One region of the Pseudoalteromonas sp. SCQQ13 genome, then DNA from elsewhere that is predicted to be linked to it. Evidence: predicted binding sites of a transcription regulator. Region 1 holds the regulator's gene; each other region holds the start of a gene.
The links. The regulator FliA, encoded in region 1, starts transcription of late flagellar genes. The targets are predictions, from matches to a motif close to CTAAAGNTNNNNNNNNNNNNGCCGATA.
Positions count from the first base shown of each region.

Region 2: a site for FliA is predicted at 2,751-2,777, ahead of I6F41_RS17290 (DUF5610 domain-containing protein). Genes of this name have one in related genera too.
Region 3: a site for FliA is predicted at 2,156-2,182, ahead of pomA (flagellar motor protein PomA). Genes of this name have one in related genera too.
Region 4: a site for FliA is predicted at 2,893-2,919, ahead of I6F41_RS14420 (VC2046/SO_2500 family protein). Genes of this name have one in related genera too.

Region 1 covers NZ_JADYXG010000003.1:144,731-149,516, forward strand. Annotated here, with positions in the region: gene I6F41_RS04010 (chemotaxis protein CheA) at 1-662, opposite strand, end outside; gene I6F41_RS04015 (protein phosphatase CheZ) at 678-1,439, opposite strand; gene cheY (chemotaxis response regulator CheY) at 1,455-1,838, opposite strand; gene I6F41_RS04025 (RNA polymerase sigma factor FliA) at 1,879-2,589, opposite strand; gene I6F41_RS04030 (MinD/ParA family ATP-binding protein) at 2,616-3,476, opposite strand; gene flhF (flagellar biosynthesis protein FlhF) at 3,469-4,786, opposite strand, start outside.
Region 2 covers NZ_JADYXG010000033.1:887-5,672, reverse strand. Annotated here, with positions in the region: gene I6F41_RS17310 (serine/threonine protein kinase) at 1-156, shown strand, start outside; gene I6F41_RS17305 (thiol:disulfide interchange protein DsbA/DsbL) at 191-814, shown strand; gene I6F41_RS17300 (thiol:disulfide interchange protein DsbA/DsbL) at 835-1,473, shown strand; gene trmA (tRNA (uridine(54)-C5)-methyltransferase TrmA) at 1,537-2,640, opposite strand; gene I6F41_RS17290 (DUF5610 domain-containing protein) at 2,808-3,935, shown strand; gene murI (glutamate racemase) at 4,013-4,786, shown strand, end outside; gene I6F41_RS17280 (RNA recognition motif domain-containing protein) at 4,773-4,786, opposite strand, start outside.
Region 3 covers NZ_JADYXG010000022.1:4,457-9,242, forward strand. Annotated here, with positions in the region: gene I6F41_RS15375 (DNA topoisomerase III) at 1-210, opposite strand, end outside; gene I6F41_RS15380 (flagellar motor protein MotB) at 413-1,333, opposite strand; gene pomA (flagellar motor protein PomA) at 1,336-2,103, opposite strand; gene I6F41_RS15390 (exodeoxyribonuclease VII small subunit) at 2,372-2,614, shown strand; gene ispA ((2E,6E)-farnesyl diphosphate synthase) at 2,617-3,504, shown strand; gene dxs (1-deoxy-D-xylulose-5-phosphate synthase) at 3,617-4,786, shown strand, end outside.
Region 4 covers NZ_JADYXG010000019.1:33,971-38,756, reverse strand. Annotated here, with positions in the region: gene I6F41_RS14435 (YchJ family protein) at 1-341, shown strand, start outside; gene I6F41_RS14430 (GGDEF domain-containing response regulator) at 527-1,447, opposite strand; gene I6F41_RS14425 (DUF6172 family protein) at 1,740-2,042, opposite strand; gene I6F41_RS14420 (VC2046/SO_2500 family protein) at 2,331-2,858, opposite strand; tRNA gene I6F41_RS14415 (tRNA-Tyr) at 2,971-3,055, shown strand; tRNA gene I6F41_RS14410 (tRNA-Tyr) at 3,105-3,189, shown strand; gene I6F41_RS14405 (M48 family metallopeptidase) at 3,266-3,952, opposite strand; gene I6F41_RS14400 (MHYT domain-containing protein) at 4,115-4,786, shown strand, end outside.

The DNA.
Region 1 (4,786 bases):
TCAAATTCATCGTCGGTAATATCGCCACTTAAGTCGCTGCTATTACTTAATGACTCTTTTATTGCAGGGCCTTTACCTTTGCCATGAAGTTCATCAAGTAAGTTTTCGAATTCATCTTCGCTAATTTCATCAATGTGCGCATCGTTTGCTGTAGCGTTTGTTGCTGCACTGGGTGCATCAAACAACTCATCAAATGCAAAAGGGTCATCATCTAAATTAGCATCTTGCGTTATTACTGGCGCAATAGTGTCACCACCAAGCTCTTCTTCTGTGGGGGGTAAACCTAATTTATGTAATATTTCGAGTAACTGAGGATCGGCAGGCTCTGGTTGCTCACGATTTTTAATCGTAGCAAACATTTCGTTAATAGTATCAAGTGCTTGAAGTATAACATCCATTAACTCAGAGTTAACTGTTCGCACTTTTTGACGCAGTAAGTCAAACACGTTTTCTGCGCCATGACAGGCATCTACCAGCTCTGACATCGCTAAAAAGCCCGCGCCACCTTTAACAGTGTGAAAGCCTCTAAAAATAGCGTTCAATAATTCAGTATCTTCTGGGTTATTTTCCAGTTCAACTAATTGTTCAGATAAAAGCTCAAGGATTTCTCCAGCTTCAACTAAAAAATCTTGTAATATATCTTCATCGACTTCAAAGCTCATGCAGTTACTCTCCTATTAGAAGCCCAAACTTGATAAAAGATCATCAACTTCGTCTTGATCAGATACAACATCATCACGCGATTCTTTATCAATAATAGGGCCTTCTGGGCCTGCTAATGCTTGTGCGGCAATCGAGTTTTCTGTTTTTTGTTGCTCTTGGTTATCGTTTTCATCTTGTGCTGCAAACGCAGTTAACAGATGAATTAAACTTTCTTCAACTTCGCGTACCAGCTCAATAACACGGCGAATTACTTGCCCGGTTAAATCCTGATAATCTTGAGCCATTAACACATTAGTCATTAATACTTGCAACTCATCGGTTTTAAGATGCGAGCTGTTCATAAATTTATCAATGCTATGACACAATGTTTTAAATTCACCAAGTTCAAGATCGCGGCTCATTAACCGATCCCAGGTTGGCTTGATATGCGAAATATCATCAGCTAATTGCTGGGCTAAAGGCAGGCTCGCTTCAACCGCATCCATGGTTTTGTTGGCGGCATTTTCTGTCATTTCTATGACATAATTAAGTCGCTTTTTAGCATCCGGAATGGCATCAGTGGTTAAATCTGTTATGCGGGTGTCAAGCTCAAAACCCTTTAAAGACTCGTGCAACTGGCGCGTTAATTTACCTACTTCTGCAAACAAATATGATTGTTCTTGAGAAGCAGTTTCTAAAATTAACTGATCAGCTTTATGTTGCTCACCGTTTTCTAAAAAAGTGACCAGCTGACGTGCTTGCTCTAAAGTAATCTGAGGCGCAGCAGGTGCTGACATAAGCCTCTCCCCTTATTAACCTAAGCGTTCGAACACTTTTTCTAATTTAGTTTTTAATGTACCCGCAGTAAATGGCTTAACAATATAACCATTAACACCTGCTTGGGCTGCTGCAATAATTTGCTCTTTTTTAGCTTCTGCAGTAACCATTAAAACCGGAAGATGCTTTAATTTGTCATCTGCGCGTATTGCTCTTAACAAGTCAATACCTTGCATGCCCGGCATATTCCAATCTGTTACTACAAAGTCAAATGATTGATTTTGCAACATAGGTAAAGCAGTTGAGCCATCATCTGCTTCTAAAACATTGGTAAACCCTAAATCACGCAATAGGTTTTTAATAATACGTCTCATCGTTGAAAAGTCATCAACAACAAGAATTTTTATGTTTTTATCCAAAACATCCTCCAGTGAGGCCTAAACCTGTATTTACTTACTTCTAATTTATCCAGTCATTGATTTTTGCTTTTAGCTTAATCATCGCCTGACCATGTATCTGACTTACACGCGACTCACTTACATCGAGTATCTGTCCAATTTCTTTTAAATTCATTTCATCGTTATAGTACAACGAAAGCACCATTGCATCTCGCTCTGGTAGGGAGTTAATTGCACTTAATAAAGATTCATTAAACCTTTCATTTTTAACATTATTAAAGGGTTTGTCTAGTGCTAAATCGTGCCCAACAGGTGTTATAACATCCTCATCAATACCTAAATCTTCTATTCCTAAGATTTTACTGGAATTAACATCGGTTAAAATATGATGATATTGCTCTAGTGTAATTTCAAGCTTTTGGGCAACTTCACTGTCTGTAGGTTCACGATTCAGGCTGCTTTCTAATGCTGAAATAGCTTCTATAACTTGGCGGCTTTTACGATGTACTGAGCGAGGAGCCCAGTCTCCACGGCGCATTTCATCAAGCATAGCGCCCCGAATACGAATACCCGCAAAGGTTTCAAAACTAGCGCCTTTAGTGGCATCAAAGTTTTTTGACGCCTCTATTAATCCTATCATTCCTGATTGAATTAAATCATCGAGTTGTACACTAGGGGGTAAACGAGCAATTAAATGACATGCTACTTTTTTTACTAATGAAGCATGCTTTTCAACAATCATATTTAAATTTTGTGTTGATTCATATCCCATAGCTCTATTCACCAATGTAGTCATAGTTAGCCGTTAACGAGTTTCTCAATGAAAAATTCTAAATGACCCGAAGGCTGGTTCGGTATTGGCCACTTTGTTATTCTTGTTGCTAATGTTTTAAAGGCAAGTGCAGCAGGAGAACTAGGAAACAGTTCAACAATTACTTTTTGACGACGTGTTGCTTTGCGCATATTTTCATCATAAGGAACGGTTGCAACCAGCTCCATTGATATATCTAAAAATCGGTCTGTAACCTTTGATAGCTTTGCAAATAACTCTTGCCCTTCGCGTAATGAACGCACCATGTTGGCAACAATTTTAAATTTATACACGCCATGTTCGCGGCTTAATACTTTGATCAGTGCATAGGCATCGGTTATTGAAGTAGGCTCGTCACATACCACAACCAAAACATCTTGTGCAGCGCGAGAAAAACTCAGCACCATATCCGATATACCGGCAGCGGTATCAACAACTAATATATCAAAATCAGTATTGAGTTCGCTAAAAGCACGAATAAGCCCAGCATGTTCTGCAGGCGACAACTCAACCATACTTTGTGAACCCGAAGTCGCTGGTACTATTTTTATCCCAGCGGGGCCTTCTACTAGTATTTCATCAAGCTCACATTCGCCAGATAACACATGCGATAAATTACGCTCAACACGTAGTCCAAGCATTACATCACAATTGGCTAAACCCAAATCGGCATCAAGCACTAACACTCTATTGCCTTGCTGACCTAAAGCGATCGCAGTATTTAACGATACATTTGTTTTTCCAACGCCACCTTTACCGCCAGTGACGGCGATAACCTTAACGCCGTTATTATTATTTTTGCTCATTTTACGCAGGCCGCTTGCTTGATCTAATACTGTGTTAATCATACATCTCTACTGTGCTCGACGCCACTGATTGGTGTCGTGAATGTTGTACTTTTGTTCTCTTTAAATATAATTGCTCAGCTTTTTTCACTAGTTTTTCTGCATTTGCAACTCGAATATCTTCAGGTACTCGTTGACCATTAGTAAGATACCCTATTGGCAGGCGATTTTGAATCGCAATACTAATTATCTCGCCTAAACTTAATGATTCGTCGAGTTTAGTGAAAATACAACCGCTTAACTGTACTTTTTTAAAGTGTCTTACGGTTTCTTGTAACACATTTATTTGCGCAGTGGCACTTAATACTAAGTAATTACGAATATCCACACGCTGATTACGCATTAATGTATTTAACTGCTCAGTTAAACGTAAATCACGTTGGCTCATACCTGCGGTATCTATAAGTACTAAGCGCTTGTTACGTAAATGATATAACACTTCAGCCAGTTCGTTCGCATCTTTAACTTGTTTAACCCCACAGCCAATAATACGGCCATATGTTGCAAGCTGCTCGTAAGCACCAATTCTGTAAGTATCGGTAGTAATTAGCGCTACTTTATCAGCACCATATTTTTGTGCACCTAATGCCGCGAGCTTAGCCACTGTAGTGGTTTTACCCACACCGGTTGGGCCAACTAATGCGTAAACACCACCTTGGCGCAAAATTTCGTTATTCGTGGTTTGCATCTGATCTTCAACCATAGTTAACAGCGCTTTCCAGCCCTGCTGACGCGGAACATCTTCAGGTACAAAACAAGCCATTTGCTCAGCAACTTCTTTATCGATTCCCATGCCTACTAAGCGGTCAATCATGCATGCGCGCGTTGGGTCACGGCGCGCCATATCTTGCTGCATTAAACCCGACACTTGGTGCTCTAATAACTGGCGAATTGCGTTCATTTCTTCACGCATTGTGCTCATTGCTTCACTTTCGGTATTTTTAGTCGTGTGTGTTTGCGCAACTGGCGTGTCTAATTCATCAAAATCACGGTCTAGGTCATCAAAACCTAAGCTGTCAGCTTGCGTTTGTGGGCGTGCTTGCGCAGCTTCTTCACGCGCAAACATATTTGTAGGGCGTTGTTTAGCGACCGGCTCTTGATAATGCTCTGAGGTGTCTATACCTGATTGCGAAAACATTGAGGCCAATTCTGCTGAACGTGGACGCGGCGACTGGCGCTCTAATAATGCTTGTAAGCTGTCGGCTACCTTTGCTTGTGGCTCAGGTCTAGCACGCTGTGGCTCTGGTTTTACAAAGTTATGCATGCTTTGCGAGTGGGCAGAATGTGCCGTACGCTGCTGCAGCGGCGCACTT
Region 2 (4,786 bases), on a different contig from region 1:
CATTACATGGGGTGGGTTGCAAAACGATGGAGCGATCCGGCTTTTGTGCGGAACTTTTCATGGTTTGCCGATGACAAATACTGGGAGCAACAAATTTTAGCACTTAAAGAGCAGCTTGCCGCATTGCAAGAAGCACCGCTAAAATTATTGCCATAACATTTTATTCAAAAATATGTACAACGAGAGACTAATGCTTAAAAAATTAAAACTGAGCCTACTACTTCTTTGTCTACCTTTTGCAGCACTTGCAGCAAACTTTGAAGTAGGTAATCAATATACAGTTATCGATATCGAAAAAAGTACTACACCACAAGTTACCGAATACTTTTCGTTTTATTGCCCGCATTGTTTTAAATTTGAACCGGTTGCACACGCAATTGAAGAAAATCTACCTGCAGGTGCGGTGTTTATAAAAAATCACGTTAACTTTTTAGGCGGCGTGTCGCCACAAACACAAAGTAACTTGAGCCTAGCGTATTTAGTTGCTAAAAAGCACGGGCAAGCTGATACGATTACAGACAAGATTTTTAAAAGTATTCATGTTCAGCGCGCACCACTGACTGAAATTAAAGATTTAAAAAAATTATTAGATATAAATGGCATTAGTAGCGATACGTTTGATCAAGATATTGCCAGTATGCCAATTATTGCAGCTGAACAAGCAATGCAAGATAAACAAAATAAATACTCAAAATTAGGTGCGTTAACAGGCGTTCCTACTTTTATTGTAAACGACAAATATAAAATCAATCTAAATACCATCAAGAGCCAAGAAGAGCTTGATGAGTTAGTTTCATTTTTACTCGCACTATAAATTTTTGGAGCCATATAATAATGATAAAATTAGTTAAAGCAGGTTTACTTGCTGTATTACTACCTTTCGCTGCAACAAGTTTTGCAGCAACCTTTGAGGAAGGTGTACATTATGAGGTTGTGTCTGAGCGCGCAACTAAAAAACCAGAAGTGAAAGAGTTTTTCTCATTTTACTGTCCTGCGTGTAATAACATGGAGCCACTGGTAGCCGAGATTAAACCAATGCTCGATAAAGGCGTAAAATTTAAAAAGAGCCATGTTGATTTTGTTGGCGTACGCGATACCGAGCATCAACAAATGATCAGCCAAGCGTTAGCAACGGCTGAAGTGTTACCACAAAAAGATAAAATTATTGCGGCTATCTTTAGTCACATTCATACAAAGCGCGCAAATTTTAATGAATTAGCCGACGTAAAAGATGTGTTTGTAGCGCAAGGGGTTGATGGTGATAAGTTCGATAAGTTATTTAAAAGCTTTTCGGTACGTACATTAAGCTCAAAAATGAAGCGTGACCAAGATTACTTTAAAGAGAAAGGTGCATTGCGTGGCGTACCTACTTTTATCGTAAATGGTAAGTACAAACTACTTCTAGGTCGCGAATCGGGTATTAGCGAACCAGCAGATATCACTAAATTAATTAACTACTTAGCAAGCAAGTAAAGTTAACCCCATAAAAAAAGCTCCTAAGGAGCTTTTTTTATGGGTAATTTTTAGCTGCTTATTTTAAGTATTCTTTTTTTGTAAAAATACACCCGACTCAATATGGTGCGTATAAGGGAACTGATCAAAAATCGCAAAGCGTTTAACTTCATGGGTGCGGGTTAAGTGATCAAGGTCGCGCTCTAGTGTCTCTGGGTTACACGAAATATAAATAATACTTTCGTAATTTGCTACTAAGTCACACGTTAGGGTATCCATACCGGCACGTGGCGGATCAACTAAAATGGTTTGGCAATTGTAGCTATTTAAATCTATACCTTCTAAACGAGAAAAACTGCGTTCGCCATTCATGGCTTGAGTAAACTCTTCGCTCGACATACGAATAATATCTAAATTGTCTACCTTGTTTTGCGCTATATTGTACTGCGCTGAGTGTACCGACGACTTTGATATTTCGGTTGCTAGTACTTTATTAAACGAGCCCGCTAACGCAATAGAAAAATTACCGTTACCACAATAAAGTTCAAGTAAATCATTTTTAAGTGGCTTACATAAGTCTTGCGCCCACTCTAGCATTTTAATATTTACTTTGGCATTTGGCTGGGTAAAGCTGTTTTCTACCTGCTGATATATTAGTTCTTGGCCATTCACGTTTAAGCGTTCGGTAACGTAGTCATCACCAAGCATTTCTTTTTGTTTGCGGGCACGGCCAATAAAGTCAATTTTATACTTACTGCTTAACTTTTCTTTAAGCGCGTTAATTTCACTCAGCCAATGCTCATCAAGTGGCTTGTGATATAACAGACTCACTAAAATCTCACCGCTTAGCGTAGATAAGTAATCAATCTGAAATAGTTTACGACGCAAAATTTCACACGACTTTAAATTATCAATCATTACTTGCATCACTTCACCTACCAAAGGAGCGGCAGGGTCAAAGCTATCAACGCGAATTTTGTCTTTAGTTTGTTGATCAAACATTATATGAAACAGATCGTCACCATCGTGCCATACTCTAAACTCAGCGCGTTGGCGGTAGTTAATCGGCTCTGAGCTAAATACCTCAAGTTTATCCACACCAAAACGTTGAAATTGGGCAGCAATACGCTGTTCTTTTTCGCTTAACTGCGCATCGTACTGTGTGGTGTCTATTTTAATAACTGCCATTAACGCTATAACCTTATCTTTGAGAGCTGTTTATCGGCGCTATTGTAGGGAGCGAGATGTATTTGTCTAGTTTTGATGAAATATATATTGGTTTTTTTTTGAGCATCTAGCTACAGAAATAACTTACAGTGCCGATAAGTAAGGCAAGCATAGATAGGAGTCGGATCATGAAAATCGGTAACTTTGGCTTTGTTCCAAACCACAATATTAATAAATACGGTAATAAAGGGGCTTTACAGCAACCTACAATACAGTCGCCTCAAGATAACTATCAGCAGCGCGGTAAAGAACTTGCTGCCAAAGTGCTCGGTGACAAAATGGCTCAAGCTCTTGGCTTACCGATAAGCGAGCCGAAAAAAGATAAACCGCTTTTTGATTTTGATGAAATCGTTAAAAACGTTTTAGACTTCGTTACCAGTGCAGTACGTAAAGCAAAAGCCAATGGTGCCGACGATGAAAAACTCAAAGGTATGTTAGGTGATGCTCGAAAAGGTGTGCAAATAGGGATTGATGACGCGGTTGATGAATTAAAAGGCAATGGCGTGTTTAACGACGATATCGCACAGGGTATTAATAAATCTAAAGAAGGCATATTTAATGGCCTGGACAAATTTGAAGACGATTTATTTAATCCTAAACCCGCCAGTGTCTCTGTTAGCCAAGCTCAGTATGCAAGTTTAAGTAACAAAGCAGAATATAAATTTACTACCGCCGAAGGAGACGAAGTGAGTATTAGTTTTGCTGATGCTTATGAGTCACAATCAGCCAGTCGTTATCAGCAAAATGGGAATAGTGAATCTTTTGTAAGTGAGTCGTCGCAGTCTCGTGAGTTGTCATTTTCTATGTCGGTTAATGGCGATTTAAATGAGAATGAACAGAAGGCGATTAATGAGCTAATGGCTGACTTACAAAGTGTAAGTAGCACCTTTTTCAGTGGAGACTTAGACAAAGCATTTGAAGAGGCGCAAGCACTAAGCTTAGGCAACGAACAGCTGGTGGCTTTTTCAATGGATTTACGACAAACCAAAACAGTCGCTACAGTTAAAGGTTACGAAGAGTACAAGCCAGTTCCTGAAAAAGCAGTAGCTGATAAATTAGCGCCGTTTAACGACGACTTAAAAGCTGTGTTTAATAAAGCCACAGAGCTGGGCATACAAAACCAGTTATCGGGTATTGTGCAGTGGTTAAATCAAGATCAAGCAGAAATAGATAAATTGGTAGATTACACCAAAGCTATGTTCGAAAACCTTAATCAATTAAATGCAGCAACGGACGAGCTAGCCAATCAACAATAGTTGTACCACTAAACTACTTTCTTTTATAAAAATCACATGGCAAACTGCCGTTCTTAACTTAGAGTAAGGACAGTAGTTTGTCAGCGCACATAATGGTTTTTGATTCAGGTATTGGTGGTACTACGGTACTTGAACATATTCAGCAAAGTATTCCAGATGCGCAATACAGCTATTTTATGGATAATGCGCTATTGCCATACGGCGCTCAGTCACAGCAAACGATTATTAACCGCTTATGCGCACTCATTCACTTTATTAACCAGCAAGCGCTTAATGTAGATTTAATTGTTATTGCATGTAACACCGCCTCTACTTCTGCGCTTGGGGCAGTGCGCCAAATTACTACTATTCCTATAGTGGGGGTGGTACCGGCGATAAAACCTGCTGCGCAACTTACACAATCTAAACATATCGGCCTACTGGCAACTCCAGCAACTATATCAAGTCCCTATACGCGCACACTCATACAGGAACATACCAACAATATAGCAGTTAGCTTATATAGTAGCGTTGAACTAGTTACTTTAGCCGAGCGTCTGTTTTTTGAACAAAGTTTAGATACAACTAAACTACACCAAGAACTCGATCGTTTAAACATAGATCAGTCTATAGATGTATTAGTATTAGGCTGTACGCATTTTCCTATTTTGGCAGAGCCGATTAGTCAGTACTTTAATAGGAAAGTGCAGCTACTTGATTCAGGTGCAGCGATTGCTAAGCGAGTTCATTACTTAATTAGCCAGCTTAATTTAACGAATAACAATATTGCAGATACAAAAAAGCCGCTGCAATATTATGCAACGGCTAGTGTGAGTAGTAAGTTAGCTGTAAAGCTAGTTACACTGATTGAT
Region 3 (4,786 bases), on a different contig from region 1:
AGGAATGATAGGTAGGTGCTCAAACTGCCACTTTTTAAAGCGCTCATCATAGTCATCGGGCTCGGCTTGCTCGAGCAAATGACCAATACACCAAGATACGCAATCACCATTTGCAACTTCAATGTAGCCATCGTGCTTTTTGTGCGGTTTTGGTAACGCGTCGGCAATAGCACGCCCTAATGACGGCTTTTCGGCAATATAGAGTTTCATAAGCAAGCTCTTTTACTGTTTATATACACAGTAGTTTAGCATATCAATTCACAGCGTGGGATGTTTTTATTAAACCGTACTATTTAACAACTCTGAGGTATTTGGCTGAGGTGGTGACTTTTAGTCAATTTTGACTAAAAGTCACCTGTAATCAATTACACTTAGTTTGCTTAAACCAAGTGTGTTTTTAATAAAATGACTGCTACCTTACATCGATAGGATCAGACTCTTTGGCCTTTCCTTGTAAAATAGATATTTCAACGCGACGATTACGACGGCGATCTTCATTGCTGTCATTTGGCACTAACGGCCGGGTTTCAGCACGCCCTACTACCATCATTCTATTTTTATCAAATCCAACTACTTTTTGCAGCTCACTGGCTACTGCAACTGCACGCTTAGATGAAAGATCCCAGTTATTAATATATAACTCGTTTGAAACCTGAAAATCGTCAGTATGCCCAGACACGGTAATTTCTCCAGGCACATCTTTTAATAGCACGCCAATTTCTTGAATAATGGGTTTAAACTTAGGTTGTAAAAATGCGCTACCCGAAGGGAAAGAGCCATTTTCACGAATACGAATAATTATTTGCTGCCCTAATGATTCAAGCTCTATGGCACCATCAATTATTTGTTTTTCTAATTGCTGAGCGATTTTTTTAACTAAGTCGTTTGTTTGCTGTTGATCGGCCGCTGAAATTGCTTGCTCCGATGCTTGCTCTTTGGAAGTACTACGCGACTCGCCACCACGTTTATCGCCCTGCTGCTCTTGCCTTCCGCCTGCTGAGCTTTCATCACCTGCCTGAAACTCTAACATTTGCTGGGTCATTTCTACCGTTTGCTGTTGAATTGTTTCAATTGGGGTAGGCTCTGGCTTGCCCGGAGTAAACTCCATAGCAATAACTGATGTGCCTTTGGGAATATCTTTAACTTCTATTTTATTTTGTACACCAAATGCAAATTTCATCGAACCGGCAATTTGTTTAAATTTAAGTACATCCATTTCAGAAAACGCAAGCAAGAGCACAAAAAAGCACATTAATAGCGACATTAAATCTGCGAATGTCCCCATCCACGCAGGTAAACCTGGGGGTGGGCACTTGCACTCTTGATCAGACATAGTTAATCCTCAGTGTTTACTTTACGTTTTGATTCAGCAAGATAGTTTTTCAAAATACCTTCTATTACTTTTGGATTTTGACCATCTTGAATACCTAAAACCGCATCTAAAATTAAACGTTGATTCATTGCCTCTTCGTCTTTACGCAGCTCCAATTTTGTTTGAATAGGAATAGCGACTACGTTAGCTAAAAATGCGCCGTATAATGTGGTTAACAATGCCACCGCCATAGCCGGACCAATTGCTTTAGGATCATCCATATTAGATAACATCGCAACTAAGCCTATTAAGGTGCCTATCATTCCCATTGCTGGGGCTATATCACCCAAAGATTTAAATAAAGTAGCACCCGACTCATGCCGTGCTGTAGTTAATGAAATATCTTTTTGCAGTGTGGCCCGCACTACGTCTGCGTCGTGGCCATCTACTAGCATGTCAACGCCTTTGCGCATAAATGGATTCGGTATTTCTGCCTCTTCAAGTGCTAAAAACCCGCCTTTACGTGCTGAATCTGCAAGTTCAACTGCTTTTTCGATTAACTCTTCTGGCGACTCAAGCTTAAACATAAACGCTTTGGTAACCACCTTACCTATGCCAAAAAACTGTGACATAGTAAAGTTTGATAAAACGATAAATAATGAACCGCCAAATACGATTACAACAGAGGGCGTGTTGTAAAACATAGCCATTTCACCGCTACTACTCATAAACATGGACATGACAATTAAGCCAATTGCGCCAAGGATCCCAATAATGGTTGCTAAATCCACATTCCCTCCAAAAGTTTTTGCTTTTATATGCAAACGTTTGTTATTAATTGTTTATCGGCAAGATACTGAATTGCTTAAGCCATTTTTTATAGATAAACATAAAAAGCTGGATTAAGCACTATTCTAGATCAACTTGTGTTATCTATCTAATTATCAATTTTTTAAAACATAAAACGTTTATTAACGAAAAAACCATTTCATCCTTTGACCTAGTTTAGCATTCCCCCTAAAATTGACTTCTAAATTTATTATGTAAGTTGAAATAAAGATGGCGACTAAAAAACCTGAAAACTTAAGTTTCGAGCAAGCACTAGAAGAATTAACAACAATCGTTAGTGAAATGGAACAAGGTGATTTATCGCTTGAGCAGTCATTAAAACAGTTTGAGCGTGGCATTGCTTTAGCAGGCGCATCGTCTAGTAAGTTGCAACAAGCTGAGCAAAAGGTGGCTATTTTAATGGGCAAAGATGAGAAGTCTGTATTAACCGACTTTGATAATGATATGGAATAGCCGTGACTATTAAAGAACTTATTACACATGCTCAAACTGATGTAGCCAATACTCTTAACCTTTATTTTGACCAATCGCTTAATACTGACGAGACCATAAAAGCCGCCACCCATTATAGTTTAATGAATGGCGGCAAAAGATTGCGTCCTTTTTTGGTTTACGCAACGGGTAAAATGCTCGGCGCAGATAAACAAGATTTAGACGTACTTGCTGCAGCTATAGAATGTATTCATAGCTACTCGTTAGTTCACGATGACTTACCAGCTATGGATGATGATGAATTACGTCGCGGACGCCCAACCTGTCATATCGTGTACGGCGAAGCACACGCAATTTTAGCCGGTGATGCACTGCAAGCTTTAGCATTTGAGTTAATCGCCAAGCATAATTTTAACTGTAGTGCTCAAGCTCAAGTTAAAATGATTGCTGAACTGGCACATGCCTCTGGGTTACAAGGTATGGTGGCAGGCCAAGGGCTTGATATTGCAGCTACTGATAAAGTAATAACCGTGGCTGAACTTGAGCGTATTCATAAGTTAAAAACCGGTGCGCTAATAAGCTGTGCAATTACACTGGGGGCTTTGTGCTCGAACAATGTTAGTCAAAACACGTTAGAAAATTTAGCCACTTTTGGCTATGCCATAGGGCTTGCATTTCAAGTACATGACGATATTTTAGACGTAGAAGGCGATACCGTTACTTTAGGTAAGCCTCAAGGGTCAGATATCGCTGCGAATAAAGCGACATATCCCGCTTTATTAGGTATGCTAGGCGCTAAAGAAAAAGCGCAAAACTTAATACAACAAGCCCATGCAGCGTTAGCAAATATAGACGCCGATACCAGTGCTTTAGCGTCACTAGCTAACTATTTAATTGAACGTGACCACTAAACACGGCTTAAATGTATTGCAACTTAGCACTAAAATTATTACTGAACATCAAATAACTCAAACAACGCGTTTGCACAGTTAGTTGATGTTAGCGAAGGACATATATAAAACCATGACACTTGATAGCAGCAAGTATCCATTACTTAATTTGGTTAACGAACCAGCCCACTTGCGAGACTTAGCACAAGATAAGCTTCCTGCATTTAGCCATGAGTTGCGTGACTACTTACTCAACTCGGTATCGCAAAGTAGCGGGCATTTAGCGTCTGGTTTAGGTACCGTAGAGCTCACTGTGGCACTACATTATGTGTATAACACCCCAGATGATCGCCTTGTATGGGATGTAGGCCATCAAGCTTACCCACACAAAATACTCACCGGGCGTCGCGATTTAATGCACACCATTCGTAAAAAAGATGGCTTGCACCCTTTCCCATTTCGCGAAGAAAGCCAATACGATACGTTTAGTGTGGGCCATTCTAGTACCTCTATTTCAGCTGCGTTGGGCATGTCTATTGCTGCGCAAAAAGAAGGTAAAGGACGCAAAACGGTTGCCGTTATAGGCGATGGTGCTATTACAGCAGGCATGGCGTTTGAAGCCATGAACCACTTAGGTGATGTAAAATCAGATATGTTGATCATTTTAAATGACAACGAAATGTCGATTTCTGAAAACGTTGGCGCGTTAACAAATCACTTTGCCCGTATTTTATCGGGTAGCTTTTATACTAACATTCGCGAAGGTAGTAAAAAACTACTCTCGGGTGTGCCACCAGTTAAGCAACTTGCCAGTAAAATGGAAGAGCATATTAAAGGGATGATGATCCCTGGTACCTTCTTTGAAGAATTAGGCCTAAATTATATTGGCCCAATTGATGGCCATGATGTAAACATGTTAGTAGATACGCTGCGTAATATGCGTAACTTAAAAGGCCCGCAATTACTGCATATAAAAACCCAAAAAGGCAAAGGGTATAAACCCGCTGAAGCCGACCCTATTGGCTATCACGGCGTACCTAAGTTTGATCCTAATACATCAAGTTTACCTAAATCAAAACCCGGTGCGGCTACATTTTCTAATGTATTTGGCGACTGGTTATGCGACATAGCAAAGCAAGACAGCAAGCTTATGGCGATAACACCGGCTATGCGCGAAGGCTCTGGCATGGTGCGTTTTTCAAAAGAGCATCCTGATCAGTATTTTGATGTTGCGATTGCCGAGCAGCACGCTGTAACCCTAGCCGCTGGTTTTGCTTGTGAAGGCTTAAAACCCGTTGTCGCA
Region 4 (4,786 bases), on a different contig from region 1:
TTAAAAATGCAACTTATGTTTATCAAACTTATGCAAGTGAAAAACAGGCAGAAAACCCTGTAAAAGAGATTAAAGACTTTGCTGATAGCTGCCGCTTTATAAAGCTAACCGTCATCGACACTGAGCACGATGCAAGCGAAGGCTTTGTAACATTTAAAGTAAATTACTTTTACCAAAACCTATATTGCGAGTTGCACGAAAAGTCGTTGTTTATTAAACAAGATGGGCAGTGGCGCTACCTTGAAGGCACACTATTTCCGGTAGCCGATATTAAAATAAGCAGAAATGACAACTGCCCTTGCCAAAGTGGCAAAAAATATAAAAAGTGTCATAGCGTATAACAAACTGCAGCTGTGCGGTGAGTAAAGTAGGTAATTACAGGCACATGCCTAGGGTTGGCTGTTACAGGCGATGTGTATGGCTAAAATAAAATTTTACTTTCGAGCAACTATTGGCAATTTACATACCTATAGGCCTGTGTTAATAACTGCTCTACCGTATATTTTGGTATTGGGTTCGCTGCGCTTTAAAAGCACACTGTATTTCGCCCTTGTGCTTTAGCGGCGTACATTTTTTTATCTGCGCGTTGCAAAATATCCATGTTGCCTTCGTCTGATTGCAATAACGTAGCTCCACCTATACTTATAGTGACAAATTCAAACTCTGAGTACTTATGTAAAACACCTAAGCCATATATGTTATTTTTAATTTTTTCAGCAACACAGCGAGCGCCTTCCTCGTTGGTATGGGGTAGCACAACCACAAATTCTTCGCCGCCATATCGGGCAACAAAATCGCTTGGCCTTTGCAGGCTGTTAGCGATTGTTTGAGCAACTAAGTGTAAAACAACGTCGCCTTCTACGTGTCCATAAATATCGTTGTATTGCTTAAAGTAATCAATATCCATAAGTAATAAAGCATATTCTGTATTCTCTCTTAATGCACTCAATTGTATTTTATTAATATGAGTATCAAAATAACGACGGTTAAACACTTTAGTTAAGTCATCCAGAAACACTTTTTGACTTAATAAGTCATGTTGCAGCTTAATAGTTAAGTGCGCCCTTACTCTTCTGTATAAGGTTTCTGGGTTAATCGGTTTTTGAATAAAGTCTACCGCGCCCGCTTCCCAGCAGTCCTCTTCTTGATTTTCAAAGGAGGTAACAAATATAACGGGAATGTCTTGGGTTTGTGTCGTCGTTTTAAATTTTAAACAGGTTTCTATACCGCATATGCCATTCATTGAAATATCCAGCAGTACGATATCGGGAGTATTAGATTTACATATTTCAACTGCTTCTTCACCGCTGTTGGCGGTGTTAACAATAAAGTGCTTTGATAATATTTTTTTCAGTACAATTAAGCTAAGTAACTGATCATCAACAATGAGGACTTTTGAGGCTTTAAGGCTAAGTTTTAAATCGCTATCGGCATAATTTAATGGCATAAATACTACTGTTTTCTATAATTATCAACTAACACAGTATAATACAGTCTTATGTTATGCAAATGTATTAAAGTTGGGGTTTTTAATCAAACTTACAACCAAATATAAAAATGGCGATACAGAGTTGTTGTTAATTGTTTTAGAAAATCACGGCCATAATTTTCAGGGTAATACTGAAAGTAATGCTTGTACTTGAATGCTCAAGGTTTAAATCGCGTTTGTATAAACGTACAAACAAAAAATGGGCCACTAGGCCCATTTTAAAAATTACGCAAATTACTTTATAAGCGTCTTATTCGTCGTCATCCAAATCTGGTTGTTGACGTTGAGCTGGGCGCGCTAATATTTCTACATAAAAAGAAGTTAAGCTTTGCTTTTCTATTTCGCTTATATGATTACTAAGCTCTGCAACGTGCACTACTTGTGCATCTTCAGCGGTATTACCAAACTTACAATCAAACGCCCAGTAATCAGCATCGAGTGGTAGAGTTTTGTTACGCTCTCTTTTCAAATATTTTTTCACTTCATGCTTTGCGGCGTCAACCATACGAGGATATTTGATTTTCTCGTGATTTAGCGTGAATATTTTCTTCATTACGTTCCTAATTACCTTGGTTTAATGATAACGGCATTTAATGTCATACCATTTGAGCCTATTATAGCAATTGCATTTAATTTTTGGATGCTTTTTTTATATTAAATCAATTATTAATCCATTAATAAAATAAAGTATCGCTAAAATGCGCTTAAGTGTAGAGAGTTAGCGGCTTTATATTACAGACAAGTAACTTAATAGTTAGAGTGATGGCGCAATCGTTTGCCAAGTTCTATTAATATGATTGGTTATTGCAATATCAAAGCAGTTACAGCGTACGCTTTATAATTAAGCGCTTACTAAATGCAATGGGTGGTGAAGCGCATCATTATTTAGGCTTTCGTAAAAGGCAGCAGCATCGAGTTGCGGGTTAGATAGTTGCGTTTGTGTGTTATTTATACGCCTGCGCACTGCTAATTCACAATTATCACGCACCTGAAGCGGAATATGGCTTACATCATCTCTTATAAACAATGGTTCAGGGTTTAAACAGTGATTTAATTTAATATCGCTCATTCCAGCGCGTTCCCCTGCTTGCATTAATAGTGAGGCGTTAAACTGCCCTATCAAGATATCAAACTTATCTGGCGCTAAAAGTTGCTTTGGACCTGCTCCTATTTGTTTGCGAAGGGTATCTTCGCCAACAGTTGAATCTTCAATTTCTGTTTTTGGTAAATGGAATTGGCTAAAATCGAGTGCATCATGAGATAGCATAGCGAGTAAAAGCGCAAACTCTCCTCGGCGCTTTTCATGCACACTTTTATTAAGTCGAGTGTTGAGCTGACTCTCTGTGATTAACAAATCACCGATTTGCATAGACTTTAGCCGATTGAAGTAAGTAATACCTATTTATCGGCTTTATTTCATTTTTCTTTAGCTTTTTTCTTTACTTAAATACGATGTTTGCTATTATCAGCGCCGTTGCATTGGAGGGGTTCCCGAGCGGCCAAAGGGATCAGACTGTAAATCTGACGGCTCAGCCTTCGCTGGTTCGAATCCAGCTCCCTCCACCACTTTTCTTACCGCTAAGTTAAGTGGGGCCAAATGTAACAAAATTAGTGTGGAGGGGTTCCCGAGCGGCCAAAGGGATCAGACTGTAAATCTGACGGCTCAGCCTTCGCTGGTTCGAATCCAGCTCCCTCCACCACTTTTCTACTTATTTTCTACTTATATAGTTACTACATTCCTTGTTAGTAATCTCCGTGTTTTTTCTTAGTTAAACATTAAAATACCCATTGTAAACTCATACCATGCTGTTTTAGCCATAACGTACTTGCTTTATAGTCGGGACAAAATTGTGCTACGCGCTGCCAAAATGCTTTGCTATGATTTAAATGTCGTAAATGCGCCAGCTCATGCACTATTACATAATCAATAATGCTATGCGGTGCACCAATCAATAATAAGTTAAATGTTAACGCCCTTTTACTATTACAACTTCCCCATTTGCGTTTATAAACTGCAATATTTAAATCGTTAGGCAGCGCTTCTTGCATCAGCGTGCAAAAGTCATTAAGTCGCATTTCAATGTATGCGGTTAACTGCTCTTTTAAATACGCCTCTAAAAGTAATTGGTACTTTTGCTGCTGATGCTTAACACGAGCAGAAACGGTAATAAGCAGGCCATCTTGTTGGCGCTCCACTGTAGAGGTATTGCCTTGCTGAAACGTTAAATTAATTGCTTCTGAAAAAACCCAGATCTTTTTGTCCTTAAGTGGATACTGTTTTGTATCAACCAAAGTAAGCTGTTTTTGCAGCTGCGCCTCAACCCATGATTTTTTTTCTAATAACCAGTTATCGAGCACTTTTTTTTGTACGTGATGGGGGGCATATACCGTCACATTTTGATTATGCACTTTAATAGCAACGGTCTTTCGTCGGGTACTTATTTTTAGTTGGTAGGCAAACAAATTAATCTCTCACACTATACTAGCTAGGGGCTACTTTTCGTCTAATGGTTAGTTAATGCCGTGTTGTTTATTTATAGCTTAATAAGCAATCATAAAATTAACGGTTTATTAATTAATTAATTCTATTAAACTACACGATTAAAATGCCTATTTAGAGCCGCCATGTTATCAGCTTTCTTTATTACTGACCAAGATCCTAGTTTAATTATAAACGGGGTTTACGATCCTCTCTTGGTTTCTCTTTCAGTTTTAATAGTGATATTTGCCGCTTTTTTTACTACAAAACTCATTGATTTAGCTAAAAAAACTACTTTCCCAAGCTATCAACGTTTAGCTACTGTAACCGCTGCAGCTGTTTTTTCTGCGGGTATTTGGAGCATGCATTTTATTGGTATGTTGGCTTTTTCTTTGTGTACTAACATTAAATATAACCCAACTATTACCTTACTCTCTTTTATACCGGCATTTTTAGCGTGCCAATACGCTGTATCTATACTGGTAAAAAGTAATGGTAACTTTAAAGTATTAGCTGTTTGCTCAGTATTATTAGGCTCGGGTATTGGCACTATGCATTACAGTGGTATGGCAGCGATGGAGCTTGCGCCTATGCTACGGTATGACCCAGTTATGTTTGGGTTGTCTATTTTAGTGGCCGTTGCCCTATCGTTTATAGCTTTATATAGCCACTTTAACCTTGAAAGAATTTTCCCTCGGTTATCACAGTTACAAATTCGTTCAACCAGCGCCGTTATATTAGGCTTTGCTGTTACTGGTATGCATTATATGGGTATGGCAGCAACCCGTTTTGTAGCAACTTCCCCACTAATTTACGCA